DNA from 4 places in the Ferdinandcohnia sp. FSL W7-1320 genome. Region 4 is predicted to be linked to each of the others. Evidence: riboswitches for the same ligand, from Rfam matches in the RefSeq annotation. Region 4 holds a riboswitch; each other region holds the start of a gene.

Region 1 (5,669 bases), 2.2 Mb from region 4:
TTTATGAACTTGTAAAGCACAATAATAACTTGCCAACTCCTGTAAATAATCAGCAATCTTATCATAATGATGAAGGTTGTGAAGAACATCCTGACAGGTTGTTACTAGGCTCTCCAAGTAACCCCCATCATCCTGTTCTTCTCGAAATTGATAATAGTTTTTTGTTGGACATCCTGGTCGTAAGGCATCTGGCATAGAATCATGTAACGAGCTAAAATCTAACGGATCAAGCGAGGTGCTTCGATCACAAAGATTATCTAGATAGTCACTAATCGTTTGATACGCAACGATAAATCGAATGCATTCCTCCATTTGTCCTTCTGATAATAAGGCGAGAATTGCTCCACCTTCACAGTGAAACGTTTTAGTTTGAATACTCGCTAATGCCTGTCTCCGAAGTTCCTCATTTGGAATAGCCTCCGCTTTCTTTTTCCAAATTGATAATTCACGATGTACAATCGGAAATACCTCACGATACACTTTCTTCATTAAACTAATCGGTTTTGTTGGTACCATCGATATCACCTCAATATTTAGGAACATTGAATATATGTACGATTTACGATAATTGTAAAAGTTGATACACTTACCATAAATGATTATTTATCGAATATCAAACGAAAGGATGTAACTATTATGATTTATCCATACAAAGGGAAATATCCTGAAATTGCCGACTCTGTATATATTGCGGAATATGCGACAGTTACTGGTGACGTAAAAATTGGTGAGGAAACAAACATTTGGTTTAATACTGTCATACGGGGGGATGTGGCACCGACCATTATCGGAAAAAGAGTGAGCATTCAGGATAACTCAACCTTGCATCAAAGCCCAAATAATCCTTTAGTTATTGAAGATGATGTCACAATTGGTCATCAGGTGATCCTACATAGCTCTATTATCCGTAAAAATGCGCTAATCGGAATGGGGTCCATTATTCTTGATGGGGCAGAGGTTGGTGAAGGGGCTTTTATAGGTGCCGGAAGCCTAGTTCCACAAGGCAAAAAGATTCCACCAAACACTCTTGCATTCGGAAGACCAGCTAAAGTTATTCGTGAATTAAATGATGAAGATAAAAAAGATATGGCCAGAATTCGCCGTGAATATGTGGAAAAAGGGCAGCATTATAAGGAATTACAAAAAGAAAAACGCGGTTAATCAAATACGCCTTGGCGTATTTACGCCCAGATTTTTTTGAGCTTGCTCAAAAAATTGCCCTTGAAAATCTATGGCATCCGCCGGAGGCTTTAACTTTATTCAGTCAAGTTTGATACTAAATTGGATAATCTATTTGCTTTCATCCAACCACTCATAGCATTTCAGCTGAATAAAGTTAAAAGCTCACCATTAAGGCGAGCTTTTTTCTTTCTTATTTTGCAGCTTGTGTTTTAAGCGCTTCTGCTTTGTCAGTACGCTCCCATGGTAAATCAAGATCATTTCTACCAAAGTGACCATATGCAGCGGTTTGCTTATAAATTGGACGACGTAGATCAAGCATCTTGATAATTCCAGCAGGACGTAAATCAAAATTATCACGAACCAATTCTACAAGTACATCCTCTGACACAGTTCCGGTTCCAAATGTGTCTACAGAGATAGAAACTGGTTGTGCAACACCGATTGCATACGCAAGCTGAACTTCACATTTATCCGCTAAACCAGCTGCTACGATGTTTTTCGCAACATAACGAGCAGCATATGCAGCTGAACGGTCAACCTTAGTTGGATCCTTACCCGAGAAAGCGCCACCGCCATGGCGTGCATAACCACCGTACGTATCAACAATAATTTTACGGCCAGTTAAGCCAGCATCCCCTTGAGGACCACCAATTACAAAACGGCCAGTAGGATTAATGAAATATTTAGTATTCTCATCAATTAGTTCACTAGGAACGACAGGGTTAATTACATGTTCTTTTAAATTACGTTGAATTTGCTCTAATGAAATTTCAGGATGGTGCTGGGTTGAAATAACAATCGTATCGATACGAACTGGATTGTTGTTCTCATCGTATTCAACAGTAACTTGAGTTTTTCCATCTGGACGTAAATATGGAAGAATCTCATCTTTACGTACCTTTGTTAGTCTGCGTGATAACTTGTGAGCTAATGAAATTGGTAGAGGCATTAATTCTTTTGTTTCGTTACAAGCATAACCAAACATTAATCCTTGGTCTCCAGCACCAATTGCTTCAATTTGCTCATCAGTCATTTGACCTTCACGTGCTTCTAACGCTTGGTCAACCCCCATTGCAATATCTGGAGATTGCTCATCAATGGATGTTAAAACTGCACAAGTTTCATAGTCAAATCCGTATTTTGCTCGTGTATAGCCAATCTCTTTAATCGTTTCACGGACAATCTTTGGGATATCTACATATGTAGAAGTTGTAATTTCTCCCGCAACAAGTACAAGACCTGTTGTGACAGAAGTTTCACACGCTACGCGTGCATTTGCATCACTTGCTAAAATCGCATCTAAAATAGAATCTGAAATCTGGTCACAGATTTTATCTGGATGTCCTTCTGTAACAGATTCTGAAGTAAATAAACGGCGTCTATTTGTCACAAACGCTTCCTCCTTTTCGGATTCAGAATCGAATAGTTCGAGTTCTGACATTCATTGATACGGTACTCATTCCCTTAGTATTGTTACCTTCACGATTTTCTATCCTATATTAAATGAACAGTTATCTACGATCAAATGTGCCTTGGCGTTTTTGCGCCCGATCTTTAGGCCGACACGATGTGGGTCATACAGACGGTTGCCACAGGAAGCGAAAAATTTCCGCTAAAAAATCGAGGCATCCGCCGGAGGCTTTAACATTATTCTGTTGGAATCGAACTCCGAGAATAATTTAAACACATATCACGCGTTAAGTAACATCAATAAAACCAATAAAGAATAAAAAACCTTTCCTACTATTTCGAGGAAAGGTTTATCGTTTATCCAGCCTTTCACTCTTATCGATCAAGGACATACCTTGCTCAGGTTAGCACCTTATCACTTTTTCGAATGTGGAGACCTACTAATAGGTTTCACTAAAAACCATTTGATATGTAAGAAAAGTGATGGTTGCCGGGTTTCATTGGGCCTGTCCCTCCGCCAGCTCGGGATAAGAGAGTATCCGTTCAATGACATATGATATCGCAGTAGTCCTTAAGGTGTCAACAGAATTCCGAAAAAAAACAAAGTCGAAGTGTGTCACACTATTTCCTCAATATTGACAAACTATAAAAGAATTATCGATTATAAAGGACTATTTTAGAATCTGCGCGCACTTTTTAATGATATGTTACGTAAAATACGTTAAATAGTATAGACTATTTTTATTAATGTGTTATACTAATTGTAAATTTGAGATAATTTATGGAAATTTAAAAATTAATAAAGGATGGTTTAACATGAATTCAGTTGAAGTTACAAATGAGCAGCTATTAGAATTAGTGAATGGAAAAAACGCACTTCATAACCTATCTGTTCCTATTTTAGTTGAAAAAGTACTATCTAGACAAGAGGGAATCCTTACTTCGACTGGGGCTATACGTGCGACAACTGGGAAGTACACCGGAAGATCACCTGAAGACAAATACATCGTAGAAGAAGCATCTACTAAAGATAGAATTGATTGGGGTAAGGTAAACAAACCAATTTCTGAAGAAGTATATGAAAAACTTTATACAAAAGTACTTTCATACTTAACAGAAAAAGATGAGATTTTCGTATTCAATGGATATGCAGGTGCAGACAAAAAAGTACGCATGCCAATCCAAGTAATCAATGAATATGCTTGGCATAACCTTTTCTCTCAACAAATGTTTGTTCGACCAACAGAAGAGGATCTAAATACACATCAACCTGAATTCACAGTTATTTGTGCACCAAATTTTAAAGCTGATCCTGAGGTAGATGGTACTCGCTCTGAAACATTCATTATTATTTCCTTTGAAAAACGAACAGTGTTAATCGGAGGAACTGAATATGCTGGAGAAATTAAAAAATCAATCTTCTCTGTGATGAACTATGTATTGCCTGAAAAAAATATTCTTTCCATGCATTGTTCTTCAAACGTAGGCCCTGAAGGTGACGTTGCACTATTCTTTGGTCTATCTGGAACAGGAAAAACTACTCTTTCAGCAGATCCAAAACGTCGTCTTATTGGCGATGATGAACACGGTTGGTCTAGCTCTGGCGTGTTTAATATTGAAGGCGGTTGCTATGCTAAATGCATCAACCTTTCTCGCGAGAAGGAACCACAAATTTTCGATGCGATTCGCTTTGGCTCTGTGTTAGAAAATGTGGTTGTAAATGAAGAATCCAGAATAGCTGATTATGATGATAATTCATTAACTGAAAATACAAGAGCTGCATACCAAATCGATAATATAGATAATATTATTGTTCCTAGTATTGCAGGTCATCCGAATACAATCGTATTTTTAACTGCGGATGCTTTTGGTGTTTTACCTCCTATCAGTAAACTAACTAAGGAACAAGCCATGTACCATTTCTTAAGTGGATATACAAGTAAACTAGCAGGAACAGAACGTGGTGTTACTGCTCCACAAGCAACATTCTCAACTTGCTTTGGATCACCATTCCTACCACTTCCTGCAACAGAATATGCAGAAATGTTAGGTAGAAAGATCGATGAACACAATGTTCAAGTATTCCTAGTGAATACAGGTTGGACTGGAGGAGAATATGGCGTTGGAAGCAGAATGAAACTATCATATACTCGCGCAATGGTTCAAGCTGCTTTAGAAGGCGAATTAAATAATGCTGAAACTGTGAAGAATGATATTTTTGGTCTGGAAATTCCAATTCATATTCCTGGGGTTCCTGATGATGTACTTCAACCATCAAAAACATGGGCGGACCAAAGTCAATACTATGTAAAAGCAAAAGAATTAGCTGTGAAATTCAAAGAAAACTTCAAGAAGTTCTCTAATGTTGCTAAAGAAATCGAATTATTGGGCGGACCACGCATTTAATATCAAATACGTTATCGTCTTGATCAGCCCTTTCAAGTAAAAGACGATCTTGCTAGAAGGTGCTTCCTTACCCTTTTGACGGATTGGCTTGTGACCTCGAACGTAATAGCGTTGGAGCTGGAAATAAAGGAAGCTCGAGGAAATTAGTCCTCGAGCTTTTTTGTATGGGGCTCCCTCGTTTTCATCCACTCCGTCAATCGTCTTACTGTTTCTCGATTTACATGTGGCGGAAAATAATGAGTGTATAGTGGAAAATACCAACTTTCTACCTCTTTTCCGAGTTCCTTTATTCTTTTTTCTAGTCGATATGCATGGTTAATAGAAACATTTTTATCTTTTTCACCATGAATAATAAGAACTGGAGCCTCCAGCATTTCAAGTTCGTATAATGGTGTTCTCCATTTATAACGCTCTGGATATTTTGTAGGTGTTCCTCCAATTACCCGCTTTAGCATTCGCCGTAAATCGTTTCGTTCCACATACGTTAGACTTAAATCACTCACACCACCCCATGTAACGAGTGAACAGATCCCGGGATGCTGAATGGCCGTAAGAAGGGCCATTACTCCTCCGCGTGAAAATCCAAAGACATGAATCCGGGTCGGGTTCACTTTTTCATGTTCCTCAAGCACTTTAAAAGCAGAAAATGCATCATATCTATCATGACCGGC
Region 2 (5,669 bases), 720 kb from region 4:
GATTGCAATTGGAATGCTGCTTGCCTTTCTATTAGCTATTTTAATAGGTTTTGTATCAACAAAGGCACACGGATTTTACTTTTTGATGCTAACACTTGCTTGTTCCCAGATGGTTTACTCTATCATTTATCAATGGACAGATGTAACGGGTGGATCTAATGGATTATCAGGTATTCCTTCTCCAAGCCTGTTTGGAGATTTTCTCCTATCCAATCAAGTGTTTATCTATTATTTTGTATTAGTCGTATTTGCAATAGTTATGATCGTGATTAACAGACTTCTTCATTCCCCACTTGGGTACGTCTTCATTGGAATAAAAGAAAATGAAGACCGAATGAAGTCGATTGGATATAACACAACCTTCTATAAAAACATTAGCTTTTTGATTGCTGGTACTTTGGGTGGATTGGCTGGAAGTTTATATGTGTTTTTCAATGGCTTCGTAGCCCCAACAGATGTGTACTGGACAGTGTCTGGTTCGGTACTGATCATGGTGCTAGTTGGAGGAGCAGGAACACTTTGGGGACCTGTTATTGGAGCGGCATTCATCGTTGTGTTGGAGACAATTATTAGTTCTTACACAGAAAGCTGGATGATGATTATTGGTACTGCCTTCATCCTATTTACGATCTTTGCTCCTTCCGGAATTGCAGGGCTGTTCTCTAATCTGACAGGGAGAATTTTTAAGACAAGGCCAAAACCTGTAGTGGAAGATTATGTCGAGCAAGCGATTGAACCAATTAAACAGCAATCAAAAATAAATGGATAGGGGGGAAAGTGATGACTACAATTCTTTCCATTCAAAATCTATCAAAGCACTTTGGTGGGTTAAAAGTAATTGAAGATATTACGTTGGATGTGACAGTTGGAGAACGTGTGGGATTAATTGGTCCAAACGGCGCTGGTAAGACAACCTTTTTCAATATGATCGCCGGAGACTTGAACCCGACAGGTGGAACAATTGCCTATTATGACCGAGATATTACAAAGGTACCAAACTATAAAAGGACAGAAAGTGGAATAGTGCGAACGTTCCAGAAGAACAATCTAATGTTTGGATTAACGGTGAAAGAGAATGTTCTCCTTGTTTTACAGAAAATGAGGAAAGAGCATACGCATTGGTGGAAGAAGGTAAGTCCCAAAAATTATCAAGCATTGCATAAAGAAACGGATGCCCTTTTACAGGAATGGAATCTTGATCAGTATAGCGATACAAAGGTACAAGAGCTATCTTATGGTGTGCAGAGACAAATTGAAATTGTCATGGCGATTGCTGGAAAGCCAAAGATTCTACTGTTAGACGAACCAACAGCAGGAATGTCACAGGTTGAAACCGACCAGATTATTGCTCTAATTAATAAGTTACCAAGAGAAGTAACGATTTGTATGATTGAGCATGATATTGATGTGTTGTTCGGTAATATGGACCGAGTGATTGTCCTACATACAGGAAAACTAATTGCAGATGGTACACCAGAAGCGGTTCGCGAAAATGAAGAGGTTAAGGAAATTTACCTAGGGCGGGAGGAGGCTGCACATGCTTAAGTTGAAAGATGTTAATAGCTTCTATGGCTCAAGTCACATCCTTCATGGAGTGAACCTTGAAGTGAAAGAAGGCCAAGTTGTTACCCTTTTGGGAAGAAATGGTATGGGTAAGACAACAACCATGCATTCAATTATTGGCTTTGTAAATAAAGTACAAGGTGAAATCCTGTTTGAAGGTAAAAATATTGCCTCTCTTCAAAGTCATCAAATTGCTAGAAAAGGGATTGGGATTGTTCCCCAAGGGAGAAGAATATTTCCGAACCTATCCGTAACAGAAAATTTAACCGTTTTCGCTGATTTGAAAAAAGGAGATTGGAATCTAGAGAAGATTTTTCACTATTTTCCACGCTTAAAGGAACGTGAAAAATCTCATGCTGGCACCTTAAGTGGAGGGGAACAATCGATGTTATCTATCGGAAGAGCATTGATGAGAAATCCAAAAATCTTATTGCTTGATGAACCTACCGAAGGATTGTCACCCTTAATGGTCAGTGAAGTGATGGATGTCCTTTTAAAATTAAAAGAATCCGGAATGTCGATGCTGCTAGTAGAACAAAATATCTCAACTGCCTTGAGAATAGCAGATGATGTTTATATTTTAAGTAAAGGAAAAGTAGTTTACCACGACAATCCCGAAGAACTAAAAAACAATATGGATATCGCGTATCAACATCTCGCGTTAAGCAGCTAACAATAGCCCTTCCCATTCCCGGGAATGGGCTATTTACTATCCGATAATAATATTTTTTAAAATTTAGATTCGTTGCTACAATAAGAATGGAAACGTTTAACACTGTTTTGATAGTGTAATGTTGTTATTGACATAATACTAACTGGCTAGTAATATCTAACTATAATAAATTTCATAAATAATCAAACTTATCCAGAGCGACCGAGGGACTAGGCCCTAAGACGTCCGGCAACCCCCATTTTGGGAAGGTGCCAATTCCTGCAGAATGATTTTCATTCTGAAAGATAAGTCGAGATAAATTTTTATTTCGATACCTCTTTCAGATGAAAGAGGTATTTTTGCATTAAAAAACTGGTAAATGAATGAGGTATTTAAATGATTGAAATTCGCAATCTTTCAAAGATATATAAAACAAAAAAAGTGACCGTCACAGGTGTTGATAATGTTACTCTTCAAATAGAAGCCGGCGAAATCTTTGGCATCGTTGGCTATTCAGGCGCAGGAAAAAGCTCCCTGCTGCGCTGTATCAACTTGCTTGAACGACCAAGCTCTGGAAACATCTTGGTAGATGGGGTAGATCTTACCTCTCTAAAAGCTAGTGACCTGCGCATCGCTCGTTTGAAAATCGGAATGATTTTTCAACACTTCTATTTAATAAGTCAAAAAACAGTATTCGAAAATATTGCGTTTTCCTTAAAAGCTGCCAATCTACCAAAGGAACAAATCAAAAAACGTGTCGAGGATTTACTCGAAATGGTAGGTCTATTAGATAAAAAGGATGTCTATCCTTCGCAGCTAAGTGGTGGTCAAAAACAAAGAGTTGGGATTGCAAGAGCGCTCGCAAACGATCCTAAAGTGTTGCTTTGTGATGAAGCGACCTCCGCGCTTGACCCAACAACAACTAAATCAATCTTAAAGCTATTAAAAAAGATTAACAAAGAACTTGGCATAACAATTGTCCTAATTACGCATGAAATGGATGTTGTGAAGGAAATTTGTAACCGTATGGCGATTATGCAAGATGGAAGGGTAATCGAAGAAGGTTCTGTTTATGATGTATTTGCAAACCCGAACACTGAACTAACAAAGGAATTTATTGAAAGTGTTGTTTCCTTTGAGATTCCTGAAATCATTCTTGATTCATGTAAAGGCCCAATCGTGAAGGTTACCTTTAAAGGAAAAATTGCCGGTGAGGGTGTTATATCAGATATGCTTCAGACTTTCAATGTAAAAGGAAATTTCCTTCATGGTTCCATTGAATACATTCAAGAATCAGCACTAGGTATTTTTATCATGGAGTTGAGGGGAAATAAAGAAGAAATCAAATCAGCACTGAACTATATTGAGGAACGTGCTGCACAAGTGGAGGTGTTACGTGATGGAAATTGATTTAAATCATCTCATGGAGCTTCTCCCTGATATCAATACAGCGTTTTTCCAAACTATTTATATGATTGCTATTTCATTACTTATTGCAGTTGTAATCGGACTTCCAGTTGGAATTCTTCTATATGTAACTGACAAAGGATTATTTTTAGAAAACAAAGTAGTTCAAAGCATCTTAGGGTTTGTCGTGAACTTAATTCGTTCAATTCCATTTATTATCTTGCTTGTTGCATTGATTCCAATCACGAATTTCATCGTAGGCACAACGATTGGGCCGACTGCAGCATCTGTTTCACTTTCAGTTGCTGCGATTCCATTCTTCGCTAGAATTGTGGAAACAGCTTTAAGGGAAATTGACCGAGGTGTAATCGAAGCTGCGATTGCAGCGGGAGCAACTCCATGGATGATTATAAAAGATGTGTTGCTCCTTGAAGCGCGATCTGGAATTATATCTGGTGTTACCTTAACACTTATTAGCTTAATTGGATTTTCAGCCATGGCAGGTACTGTTGGTGGTGGAGGAATCGGAGACTTAGCAATCCGATTTGGTTACTACCGGTACGACAATACCATCATGTTTGCGACAGTCCTAATCTTAATCATTTTAGTTCAAGTCATACAACTCCTTGGTGACTACATTGCAAAGGTAGTAGATAAAAGATAAATAACATAAAAACAGAAAGAAGGAAAAAAAATGAAAAAGTGGTTAACAGGAATTATCTTACTCTTAGTAGCATTCGTTATTACAGCTTGTGGAAGTAGCGCAAGCAATGATGGTGAAAGTAAAGACTCAGCTGTAGAATCAAAAGATATAAAAATTGGCGCAACAGCAGGACCATACAGTGATATGGCTAAAAAAGCTCTTAAGCCAGGACTTGAAGAACTTGGATACACAGTAGAAATTGTTGAATTCAGTGATTATATCCAACCAAACAAAGCATTAGACAATGGTGATATTCAAGCAAATCTATTTCAACACACAATTTATCTTGAAAACTTTGAAAAAGAAAACAACATGGATTTAACTGCATTAATTAATGTTCCGACAGCACCAATGGGAATTTATTCAAATGTTTATAAATCAATCGATGAAGTAAAAGAGGGTTCAACTGTAACACTTCCAAATGACCCAACAAATGCAGCACGTGCATTAAACACATTACGTGATGCGGGGCTTATTACAATCGCAAAGGATGCAGACCCATTAACAGTTTCAGAAAAAGATATTGACGAAAATAAAAAGAATTTAAAATTCCAACCAATTGAAGCTGGTCAATTACCACGTTCTGTTGAAAGTGCTGATCTAGCTGCAGTCCCAGGTAACTTTGCATTAGCTGCAAAAATGAATTTATTAGATGCACTTACACTTGAAGATATGTCTGATTCATACCGAAATGTAGTTGCAATTAGTGCAAAAAATAATGATTCACAGTTTGCGAAAGATTTAAAAGCAGTAGTAGAATCTGAGGATTTCGAAAAAGTGATTGATGAGGAATTCAAAGGCTTTGGTAAGCCAGCATGGATGGAAAACTAAGCAAATAAGTAGGGAGTGGTGAGAGTGGATGTCATTTCGGTTTATGGGGCCCCTAGTGAGTATGTTGTATCTGAAGGTATATTAGACAAACTTGAAGTAAAGCTTGCTGAGCGCTCCTATGAAAAAGTTTTATTCGTTCATGGGAAAAAGTCTTGGAAAGCAGCAAAGGAATATATACCAAAGTTTCGTGAGATTCAATCGGAACAATATTCATATAATGGAGAGTGTTCAATCACTGAAATTGAATCCCTTTCATCATTTATTAAAAAACAATCGTTCGATGCTGTGATTGCAGTTGGTGGCGGAAAGGTTCTTGATTTAGTCAAGGCTTCAAGCCATCTTTCCCAAAAACCTTACGTGCTAATCCCAACGTTAGCTTCAAATTGCGCACCGTGGACGCCGATAAGTGTGATTTATAATGAAAGTGGGACATTCATTCGCTACGATATTTATCCGAATAATGCGAGCTTGGTCTTGATTGAGCCAAGGATTTTATTGAAGGCACCGCTAGAA
Region 3 (5,669 bases), 2.4 Mb from region 4:
TAGCAACTGTTTTTACACAATTAGGCATGGGTATGTACACAATCATGTATAACTTTTATGTAAGAGAGCTAGGTTACTCCGAGCAAACGAACGGAACAATTATTGCAATGACTGCTTTAGCATCTGCCTTAATTCTCGTACCCGCAGGGCTTATGAGTGATAAATTTGGCAGAAAGAAAGTGATGGTTCTTGGAGTTGCGATTTCTACATTCGCCTTTTTTGCTAGAAGTATACTAGAAATTGATCAGTTACTGATTGGAACTGCATTTATTACAGGGGTGTCGACTGCATTTATTCAAGTATCTGGAATCCCGTGGTTAGCGGAAAACTCCACATCTTCACAAAGGGTTCACCTTTTTAGTTTTCATTCAGCAATCATGATGGCCGCACAAGTAGTAGGAAATATTGCGGGAGGGGCATTTTCTGATGCCTTTCAATTTATCTTTCATTTGAGTGGACTTTGGAGTGTAAGAATCACATTATTAATTGCAACTATCATTTATATGGCTGGTATTTTACCGATACTTAAAATGAATGAACAGCCAAGGAAACAACCTGAGATTAAAACAGTGGCGTCATTTAGGCAGAAGCTGCGAACAAATAAATCACAAATAAAGTTAATTGCGATGTTTGCATTTGCTCAAATGATCATAGGGTTTGGATCAGGATTAGTTATTCCTTACCTAAATTTGTATTTTGCTGACCGGTTTTTAGCAAGTAATACAGTAATTGGTCTCATTTTATCATTGGGACAAGCAGCAACAGCGATCGCGATGATTATTGGACCAGCCATTGTTAGTAAGGTAGGAGAAGTTCGAGCAGTTGTTTATCTACAACTATCATCATTGCCTTTCCTCTTGCTGACAGGGTATACCGAAAATCTTTACATAGCGGCCATTGGCTTTTTATTTAGACAAGCCTTAATGAATGCAGGAAACCCGATCCAAGCATCTCTTGTTATGGGGCGGGTTGATGATTCTATGAAAGGACTGGCCAACTCTGTTAACCAAATGGTATTTTCATTAGGCTGGGCTTTAATGGGGCCAATATCAACCTCGATTGTGATGCTGTATGGTGCTTATTGGGGCTATGCTTATGTTTTTACAATTACATCTGTCTTATATTTAATAGGTTCTCTCTATTTCCTATTTGTTTTTACTGGGAAATCCTTTCAGAAAGAGGAAAAACAAATCGCGAAAATATCTTAATATGTCGTATTTCCCGGGAAAAATGGACGAATTTTGTAGCATTAACATGAATGTTTAATTAGTGTTGTCGATTTTCACAAAAAATACAAGTAATTTGGAATATCTTGTTTTTTCAAAATATTTTCATTGACTTGTGAATGAAAAAGGGTTAACATCAAATTAATCATAAAAGTAAAAACTTAATAGTTTATCTTATCAAGAGTGGTGGAGGGAATGGCCCTATGAAACCCGGCAACCGGTATTTACACGGTGCTAAATCCAGCAGGCTTTTTTTGCCTGAAAGATAAGAAGAGAGACCATACATACAACCTCTTCTTATCGAAGAGGTTTTTTTATTTAATCAAAGAGGGAGAGATTAATATGAGTGAAAAACAAAAAAATTTCAGACCAGAAACGATTGCAATACATGGGGGTCTTGAGGCAGATCCAGTAACCGGTGCTAGAGCAGTTCCTATCTACCAATCAAATGCGTTCAAATTTAATACTACTGAACATGCAGCAAATCTCTTTGGATTAAAGGAAAACGGTTATATTTATACTCGAATCCACAACCCAACTACTACTGTTTTTGAAGAAAGAGTAGCTCAATTAGAAGGTGGAGTAGGTGCATTAGCAGTTGCTAGCGGAATGGCAGCCATTACGACTTCAATCCTTAACATTGCGGGAGCAGGAGATGAGATTGTATCTGCTTCTACTTTATACGGTGGAACGTATAATCTATTTGCTAATACTCTACCTAAATATGGAATTAAAACGCATTTAGTAGATCCAAAAAATCCTGAAAATTTCCGTCAAGCAATAACACCAAATACAAAAGCAATCTTTGCTGAAACAATCGGAAACCCTAGCTTAGATATACTAGATATTGAGGCAGTTGCTAACATTGCTCATGAAGCAGGTATTCCACTAATTGTTGACAATACTTTTGCAACACCATATTTATGTAGACCAATTGAGCATGGAGCAGACATTGTTATCCATTCAGCTACAAAATGGTTACTAGGTAATGGAACAACCATGGGTGGAATTATAGTAGACGGAGGTAAATTCGATTGGAATTCACCAAAGTTCCCTGGATTTACAACTCCAGATCCTAGTTATCATGATTTAGTCTTTGCGGAAGCATTGGGACCAGTAGCCTTTATAATTAAAGCAAGAGTTCAACTACTACGTGATTTAGGTCCAGCTATTAGTCCATATAATTCATTCCAATTCAATTTAGGTTTAGAAACATTGCATGTTCGAATGAAGGAGCATATTGCGAATACGAAAAAAGTTGTTTCTTATCTTAAAAATCACCCTGGGGTTGAATGGGTGTTGTATCCAGGTGAAGAGGACCATCCAAATAAACAACTAGCTGATAAATATTTACCAAAAGGTGCAGGAGCGGTAATTGTATTCGGTATTAAAGGTGGAAGAGAAGCTGGCGAAAAGCTAATCAATAGTGTTGAGCTTTGGTCACATGTTGCAAATGTAGGAGATGCAAAAAGCTTAATTATTCACCCTGCTAGTACTACACACCAACAATTGAGCCCAGAAGACTTAAAGGCATCTGGTGTATCAGAGGACTTAGTCCGCTTATCTGTTGGTATTGAAAATGTGGAAGATATTTTAGAAGATTTAGAGCAAGCCATTAAAGCTGCAAATGGAACCAGTTCAGCCTTATCAGTGCCGACTGCATAACTGAAAAATTGTTCACAATATTTTCGTTGACACCCTTATATAGAGATGATAAGATTACTCTCGTGTTGTTTTAGTATGATAATAAAAATTAAATAAATCTGATAACTCTTATTTAGAGTGGTGGAGGGATGTGCCCGATGAAACCCAGCAACCGTCAACGTCTGTTGAAAAGGTGCCAATTCACACAAAGCTTTGGGCTTTGGAAGATGAGAGGAAGGAATCACAAAATTGTGCCTTTCTGCTCGTTTTTGCAGAAAGGCATTTATTTTTATATGCGTGGCATATTTGAATAATTATTATCTTTATTTATTTACATTATCGCATACACTAAACATAGTTTTCTCTGAATAGAAGGTGTGACAACGTGATAACACTAAAAAATGTTAAAAAGATTTATCAAACAAATACAAATTCTGTAACAGCAGTTAACAATATTGACCTTCAGATAAATGAAGGTGAAATTTTCGGAATCATTGGATACAGTGGCGCGGGTAAAAGTTCACTCATCCGTTTATTGAATGGGCTTGAAACTCCAACAGAAGGGAATATTTCTGTTGCTGGTCATAATATCACGTCCATTAAAGGAAAAGCATTACGTGATGCTCGTAAAGAAATAAGTATGATCTTTCAGCACTTTAACCTACTATGGTCGCGAACAGTTAGGGAAAATATCTCCTTTCCCCTGGAGATTGCAAAGGTGCCAAGAACTAAAAGAGAAGAACGGGTAAATGAGCTTATTAAGCTTGTAGGACTGGAAGGAAGAGAAGATGCTTACCCATCACAGCTAAGTGGTGGTCAAAAGCAAAGGGTTGGAATTGCAAGAGCACTTGCCAATAATCCGAAGGTTTTACTATGTGATGAAGCAACATCTGCATTAGACCCTCAAACAACTGACTCTATTTTGGACTTGCTAGTTGATATTAATGAGCGTTTAGGGTTAACAATCGTATTAATTACCCATGAAATGCATGTGATTCGTAAAATCTGTCATCGAGTTGCAGTAATGGAAAATGGGAAGTTTGTTGAACAGGGAAGAGTGCTTGATGTATTTAAAAAGCCTCAAGCCAACATTACAAAACGCTTCGTTCAGCAAGTGACAGAGCCTGAAGAAACAAAAGAAACGGTTGAGAATTTATTAGATCGTTATCCAAATGGAAAAATGGTTCAGCTTAGCTTTGTTGGTGAAGATGCTGAAATGCCATTAATTACAAGATTAATCCGAGATTTTAAGGTGGAAGTGAATATTTTACAAGGGAAAATTTCACAAACCCAAAATGGATCTTATGGAACATTATTTATACATCTTGATGGTGATGCTAATGAAGTCACTTCAGCCATCGAATTTATTCGACAACAACGAGTAGAAGCTGAGGTGATTGAAAATGCTTGAACAATTTCAAGAATTACTTAAATGGGAAAAACAAGTTAATGATTATCAAGCACTCAATTGGGGGAATCTTTGGGAAGCAACTTTAGAGACTTTATACATGACCTCAATCTCCGTGCTTGCTACTTTTATAATTGGTTTATTTTTAGGTTTAGTTCTCTTTTTAACAGATAAAGGAAATGCATGGGAAAATACAGTGGTGAATCGGATTGTATCTGCATTTGTTAATATTTTTCGTTCCATACCATTCATCATCCTGATTGTCCTATTGATACCTTTCACGAAAATTATGATGGGTTCCATGCTAGGACCAAATGCTGCGTTACCATCTTTGATTATAGGGTCAGCACCGTTTTATGCCAGAATGGTTGAAATTGCTTTGCGTGAAATCGATAAAGGAGTTATTGAGGCTTCTCATTCAATGGGAGCTACTAACTCGACAATCATTTTTAAAGTGTTAATTCCTGAATCTTTACCAGCCCTAATTTCTGGGATTACCGTTACTGCGATCTCATTAGTAAGCTTTACCGCAATGGCTGGAGTTATCGGTGCAGGTGGGTTAGGACATTTTGCATATTTATATGGTTTCCAGAGCAATAAACCGATCATTACATTTATTGCTACTGTTGCAATACTAATATTGGTATTTATCATTCAATTTGTGGGTGATTTCTTTACAAAACATACAGACAAGAGATAACAGGAGGAAAAACACAATGAAAAAATTACTTTATGTACTACTATTTGGACTACTTTCATTTGCCCTAGTTGCTTGTGGCGGAAATGACGATGCTGGTGATGGAGGAGACACTCAAGAAGCAGAAGGAAATAAAAAGCTTGTTGTAGGTGCGTCAGCTGTTCCACATGCAGAAGTCCTTGAACAAGCAAAACCTTTATTAAAAGATAAAGGAATTGACCTTGAAATAGAAGTTTTTACAGACTATATTTTACCGAACGTTGCATTGCATGAAAAAGAACTTGATGCAAACTACTTCCAAACACCAGGTTATTTAGACCTGCAACTAAAGGACAACCCTGACTTTGACTTTGTAAGTGTTGGAGAAATTCATAAAGAGCCTATTGGGATTTATTCTAAAGAATACAAAAGTTTAAAGGAGCTACCAGATGGTGCAAAAATTATTATGAGTAACTCTTTTAGTGACCATGGCCGTATTTTACCGATTTTTGAAAGAGAAGGTATTATCAAACTTAAAGAAGGGGTTGGCGATCAAGCAAGAGTTGAAGACATCGTCGAAAATCCAAAAAATCTAGATTTTTCTACATTAATTGAAGCAAAACTTCTTGCTACATCCTTTGAAAATGGTGAAGGAGATGCGGTTGTAATTAACACAAACTACGCTCTTGAAGGTGGAGTGAATATTGCAGAAGAC
Region 4 (5,669 bases):
TATTTCTATGAATGATAAAAATTAGGACGACGATCCTGGAAGATAGGAATTTGTTTTCTCACCTCTTTTACCTTGCTAAGGTCGATTTCTCCAACTAGAGTTGTGCTTTCAGTACCTGCTTCAGCAATAATGTTTCCCCAAGGGTCGATAACCATCGAATGACCTCCGAATTCATTATTAGGATTACTTCCAACACAATTACATGCAACAACATAGCACTGATTTTCAATCGCTCGACTAAGGAGTAATGTTCGCCAATGCTCAAGGCGAGGAAGTGGCCATTCTGCTACCACGAATAAAACTTCTGCGCCACTTGTTGTATGTGCACGAATCCATTCTGGGAAGCGAATGTCGTAACAAATCACACCAGCTGCTGGTACATTTTCAATTATGAAATCGCCTTTTGCTTCACCGGCCTTTAAATACAAATGTTCATCCATTAGCTTGAATAAATGTAGTTTGCTGTATTCACTTAGCAATTCTCCGTCTCGATTAAAGACAAACATCGTATTTGTCACACCTTGCTCCGTCTTTTTGGCTACAGAGCCTGCTACAATATTTACAGAGTATTGTTTTGCTAAGGTTTTTATAAACGTTTTTGTTTCATCGCCATTTTCATCTGCAATTTCATCTAATCTTGTTAAATCATATCCAGTCGTCCAAAGCTCTGGAAGGATGATAATATCAGGTTTGTCCTGATTCATTGTCTTTTCGATTTCTTTAGAAATTTGGGCAAAATTCTCTTGCGGTTTACCGAATTGAATATCATACTGTATACAAGCAATTTTAAGATTCATTTGGTATCCTCCCAGTGAAAATAATACTTTACAAGTTAACTCTAACAATATATTATTTTTGGTTAGTATTTCAAGTATTTTGAAGAAGGTGTAGATATGAAAAATTTCCAACAATCTGAAACCCTGCAAAAATTACCGAAACAGTTTTTTGCTTCTCTTGTAGCTAAGGTGAACAATGTAGTTGCCCAAGGGCATGATGTAATAAATTTAGGTCAGGGGAATCCTGACCAACCAACACCTCAACATATTGTTGAAGCTCTTAAAAAGGCTGCCGATCAGCCTAAATTTCATAAGTATTCTCCATTTCGTGGCCATACATTCTTAAAGAAGGCAGCGGCAGAATTTTACCAACGTGAATATGGTGTTGAACTTGACCCTGAAACAGAAATCGCGATTTTATTTGGTGGAAAGGCTGGATTGGTAGAGATTCCACAATGTCTATTAAATCCTGGGGATGTTGCATTAGTACCTGACCCTGGTTATCCAGACTATTGGTCAGGTGTTGAGCTTGCAAGAGCTGAAATGGCCTATATGCCTCTGAAAGAAGAGAATTACTTTCTACCAGATTACACAGAAATTGATTCAGAAAAGCTTGAAAAAGCAAAGGTAATGTTCTTAAATTACCCGAATAACCCAACAGGGGCTATTGCAACGAAAGAATTTTTTGAAGATACAATTTCTTTTTCGAAAGAACATAATATTTGTGTGGTACATGATTTTGCATATGGTGCGATTGGATATGAGGGGAAAAAGCCGATCAGCTTTTTGGAAGTTGAAGGTGCCAAAGATATCGGTATTGAAATATACACACTTTCAAAAACCTATAATATGGCAGGCTGGAGAGTGGGCTTTGCGGTTGGAAACCCAAGTGTAATTGAAGCAATAAATCTAATTCAAGACCATATGTACGTGAGTTTGTTCAGTCCCGTTCAAGTAGCAGCTGCATCCGCACTGACCGAGTCACAGGACTGTGTAAAAGAATTAGTAGACAAATATGAATCAAGACGGAATGCATTCATTGGTGCCTTAAAAGACATCGGATGGGATGTGAACGCACCTGAAGGCTCATTTTTCGCATGGTTACCTGTACCTAAAGGTTACACATCAGTTAGTTTTGCAGACCTATTACTAGAAAAAGCTCATGTTGCTGTAGCACCAGGAATCGGCTTTGGTGAATATGGCGATCGATATGTACGTGTTGGTCTTTTAACTGACGAAAATAGACTTGTTGAAGCTGCAAATCGAATTAAAAAACTAAACTTGTTTAAATAACCATTAAAATTTAAAAGTTAAAAAATGTTTGACAAGAAAAATAATTCCTGTCATAATCCTAATTAAATTCAATTTCGTAAAAATTAAATTTAGATTGAGCTTACTTAAAACATGGCTCAATATAATAATAGAATCTATTTTCTTATTAAGAGCAGGTGGAGGGACTAGCCCAGTGAAGCCCGGCAACCGACTTACAAATTGTAAGCACGGTGCTAATTCTTGCAGCATTAAGCTGAGAGATAAGAAGATGTTAGTTTGCTAACCTCTTCTTATGAAGAGGTTTTTTTCGTCTTATGGAACATTTTGAAATGAGGGTTGAAAAATGAGTGAAGTGATTGCTACGTATTTGGTGCATGACACCGGGGACAACTTAGTGAAAAAAGCTGAAGGTATCGCACTCGGCTTAACAATCGGCTCTTGGACAAATTTACCAAAAATAGAACAAAACCAACTTAAAAAGCATAAAGGTATAGTAATAAGTGTCGAGCATTTAGATTCAGACAACAGAGCAAGTCAATATTTAGGAAAGCAAGTAAAAAAGGGAATTATTAGAATAGCATACCCAAGCGCTAATTTTAGTGCAGACCTACCAGCTGTTTTAACAACTACCTTTGGTAAGCTTTCCTTGGATGGGGAAGTTAAACTATTAGATTTGGAGTTTTCTAGTGAATTAAAATCCACATTCCCTGGTCCGAAATTTGGAATTGAAGGCATTCGTGCAAAACTTGGAGTATATAATAGACCGCTGGTAATGAGTATTTTTAAAGGGGTCATTGGAAGAGACATAGCCTATCTCAAGGATCAGCTTCGTGAGCAGGCACTCGGTAGTGTGAATATCATCAAGGATGATGAAATACTCTTTGAGAACACGTTAACACCTTTGGAAACAAGAATCACTGAAGGGAAAAAGGTACTTGAAGATGTGTTCAAAGAAACCGGACAACGGGCACTTTACGCTGTAAACTTAACCGGAAGAACATTCGAATTAAGGGAAAAAGCTAGGAAGGCAGTAGAGTTAGGTGCTGACCTACTATTGTTTAATGTTTTTGCTTACGGAATTGATGTACTTCAAAGTTTAGCAGAAGACCCGCAAATTTCAATACCAATTATGGCCCATCCAGCTGTAAGTGGGACACTCACTCCTTCTGAGTTTTACGGATTTTCTAATAAGCTATTACTAGGAAAATTACTTAGATATGCTGGGGCAGATCTTGTCTTGTTCCCTTCACCATATGGTAGTGTTGCGCTTGAAAGAGAACAGACACTAGCAATTGCAGAAGAGTTAACAAAAAATGATGAGGTATTTAAACCAACATTTCCTGTTCCTTCAGCCGGAATCCATCCAGGCCTAGTGCCACTACTAATCAATGATTTTGGAAAAGATAGTGTCATCAATGCCGGTGGCGGTGTTCACGGACATCCTGATGGTGCAATTGGGGGCGGAATAGCCTTTAATGCTGCAGTTGATGCAGTACTAGGTGGAAAGACACTTATTGAATTTGCAAAAAATAGCCCTGAGCTTAAAAAGGCAATTGAATTATGGGGATATAAAGAGGTATAAAAATGAATAAACCAATTATCTTCTGTGATTTTGATGGTACAATCACGAATACTGATAACATTATTGCCATCATGAAAAGATTTGCTCCCCCTGCATGGGAGGAGATCAAGGACCAAGTTCTCTTACAAACAATCCCGATACAGTTGGGAGTGAGTAGAATGTTTGCGCTTTTACCATCAGCATCGCGTAAGGAAATTACAGACTATATACTCAACCATGCAGAAATACGAGAAGGATTTAAGGAATTTGTTGCGTTTACAAAAGAAGAGGAAATTCCCTTATACATTGTCAGCGGTGGGATTGATTTTTTTGTAGAGCCATTGCTTGACGGACTCGTTCCAAAAGAGCAAATTTACTGTAACAGATCCGATTTTACAAATGAAAAAATAAAGATTGTATGGCCATACACTTGTGATGATGAGTGCACAAACGAGTGTGGCTGTTGCAAGCCAACGTTGATTCGTAAGTTTGCAAATCAGGACGATTTTAAGATCGTTATTGGTGATTCCATTACAGATCTTCAAGCGGCTAAACTTGGAGACAAGGTCATTGCTAGAGATTTTCTTGTCCAAAAATGTGAAGAACTTGGAATTAATCATTCTTCATTCCATTCCTTTTTTGATGTAATAGAGATTCTAAAAAAGGAGGTTCTAACAAATGCTTCGAATTAAGCAATGGACAGAGCTTGCAGATATAAAAGATGAACTTGCAGCGCGTGATTGGTTTATGGGGACAAGTGGAAATCTTTCCATAAAAGTATCCGACAATCCTATCACATTTCTTGTTACAGCAAGTGGCAAAGATAAAAAGAAAAGAACTGATGAGGACTTTTTATTAGTGGATGAAGCAGGTTATCCAGTTACTCCTACTCACTTGAAGCCTTCGGCAGAAACACTTCTGCATGTTGAAATCTATAACAAAACAAATGCAGGTTGTAGTCTTCATGTTCATACAGTTGATAATAATGTCATTTCTGAACTATATGCTGACAAAGGAGAAGTTGTATTCAAGGGGCAGGAAATTATTAAAGCGCTTGGTTTATGGGATGTGGATTCAGAAATTAGAATACCAATCATCCAAAATGATGCTGATATCCCTACACTTGCAAGAAATTTTGGCAAGTATGTCACTAGCGACTTTGGCGCCGTACTGATCCGAAACCATGGAATCACTGTCTGGGCTAACAATGCATTTGATGCAAAAAAACATTTAGAAGCATATGAGTTTCTTTTTAGCTATCATTTAAAACTATTAGCATTAGCCCCTTTAAGGGTATAAAAAATTCACGAGGTGAGAAAAATGGCAAATATTAAATTACGTAATACAGGTGAGAGACTAGAGGGACAAGAAGAGGTAGCAGCATTTTTAGAAGAACAAGGTGTCCTTTATGAACATTGGGATACTAACAAACTACCAGAGGAATTAAGAGGAAATTGTAGAATTACGGATGAGCAAAAAGATCAAATCCTATCGATTTACGAAGCAGAAATCAAATCACTTGGTGAGCGTAACGGATATCAAAAATGGGATGTCATCGCATTGTCCGATGCTACTCCTAATCTTGATGAGCTTTTAAAGAAATTTGAACAAGTACATGTTCATACAGAAGATGAAGTACGTGCAATCGTAGCAGGACATGGAATTTTCATTATTAAAGGAAGTGGCGATACTGGCTACTTTGATGTTGAATTAGAGGCAGGGGATGTTATTTCTGTTCCTGTTGACACACCACACTTTTTCACACTAATGGATGATCGTGAGGTCGTAGCAGTTCGATTATTTATTGATCCAACTGGTTGGGTAGCTCATCCATTCCAAGACCCAGAGTTTACAGGTACAAAATAGGAATAGAAGGAGCTTTATGGTATTTTCCATAAAGCTTTTTTATATCAAAATGTTTAGAATATTCTTTACACATTAGTGTAAATATGTTACATTTTTGTTCATTGGAAAAAGAAATATTCTGATGCATATACTATAGGTAGTTGGGAATTCTTTCTACTGTAAGAGGAGTGGAGACTATGAAAATTCGCTATAAT

The links. A riboswitch is a leader RNA that binds a small molecule or an ion and turns the genes downstream of it on or off. The one in region 4 is predicted to bind S-adenosylmethionine.
Region 1: linked by a shared signal. The riboswitch ahead of metK (methionine adenosyltransferase) and the one ahead of mtnW (2,3-diketo-5-methylthiopentyl-1-phosphate enolase) in region 4 are both predicted to bind S-adenosylmethionine.
Region 2: linked by a shared signal. The riboswitch ahead of NST91_RS21370 (methionine ABC transporter ATP-binding protein) and the one ahead of mtnW (2,3-diketo-5-methylthiopentyl-1-phosphate enolase) in region 4 are both predicted to bind S-adenosylmethionine.
Region 3: linked by a shared signal. The riboswitch ahead of NST91_RS06385 (O-acetylhomoserine aminocarboxypropyltransferase/cysteine synthase family protein) and the one ahead of mtnW (2,3-diketo-5-methylthiopentyl-1-phosphate enolase) in region 4 are both predicted to bind S-adenosylmethionine.

Annotation. Positions count from the first base shown of each region.
Region 1 is NZ_JBBPAM010000001.1:1,403,705-1,409,373, reverse strand. It holds gene tbcS (tetraprenyl-beta-curcumene synthase) at 1-516, opposite strand, end outside; gene NST91_RS07150 (gamma carbonic anhydrase) at 637-1,161, shown strand; gene metK (methionine adenosyltransferase) at 1,373-2,572, opposite strand; SAM riboswitch class I at 2,965-3,126, opposite strand; gene pckA (phosphoenolpyruvate carboxykinase (ATP)) at 3,409-4,998, shown strand; gene NST91_RS07135 (alpha/beta hydrolase family protein) at 5,142-5,669, opposite strand, start outside.
Region 2 is NZ_JBBPAM010000001.1:4,376,553-4,382,221, reverse strand. It holds gene NST91_RS21385 (ABC transporter permease subunit) at 1-769, shown strand, start outside; gene NST91_RS21380 (ABC transporter ATP-binding protein) at 781-1,545, shown strand; gene NST91_RS21375 (ABC transporter ATP-binding protein) at 1,538-2,236, shown strand; SAM riboswitch class I at 2,422-2,527, shown strand; gene NST91_RS21370 (methionine ABC transporter ATP-binding protein) at 2,612-3,625, shown strand; gene NST91_RS21365 (methionine ABC transporter permease) at 3,615-4,286, shown strand; gene NST91_RS21360 (MetQ/NlpA family ABC transporter substrate-binding protein) at 4,317-5,156, shown strand; gene NST91_RS21355 (iron-containing alcohol dehydrogenase family protein) at 5,181-5,669, shown strand, end outside.
Region 3 is NZ_JBBPAM010000001.1:1,269,504-1,275,172, forward strand. It holds gene NST91_RS06380 (MFS transporter) at 1-1,208, shown strand, start outside; SAM riboswitch class I at 1,398-1,498, shown strand; gene NST91_RS06385 (O-acetylhomoserine aminocarboxypropyltransferase/cysteine synthase family protein) at 1,569-2,891, shown strand; SAM riboswitch class I at 2,997-3,104, shown strand; gene NST91_RS06390 (methionine ABC transporter ATP-binding protein) at 3,256-4,281, shown strand; gene NST91_RS06395 (methionine ABC transporter permease) at 4,379-4,978, shown strand; gene NST91_RS06400 (MetQ/NlpA family ABC transporter substrate-binding protein) at 4,995-5,669, shown strand, end outside.
Region 4 is NZ_JBBPAM010000001.1:3,652,295-3,657,963, reverse strand. It holds gene NST91_RS18050 (carbon-nitrogen family hydrolase) at 6-797, opposite strand; gene NST91_RS18045 (pyridoxal phosphate-dependent aminotransferase) at 894-2,069, shown strand; SAM riboswitch class I at 2,209-2,315, shown strand; gene mtnW (2,3-diketo-5-methylthiopentyl-1-phosphate enolase) at 2,392-3,630, shown strand; gene NST91_RS18035 (2-hydroxy-3-keto-5-methylthiopentenyl-1-phosphate phosphatase) at 3,633-4,301, shown strand; gene NST91_RS18030 (methylthioribulose 1-phosphate dehydratase) at 4,288-4,908, shown strand; gene NST91_RS18025 (acireductone dioxygenase) at 4,930-5,475, shown strand; gene cbpA (cyclic di-AMP binding protein CbpA) at 5,652-5,669, shown strand, end outside.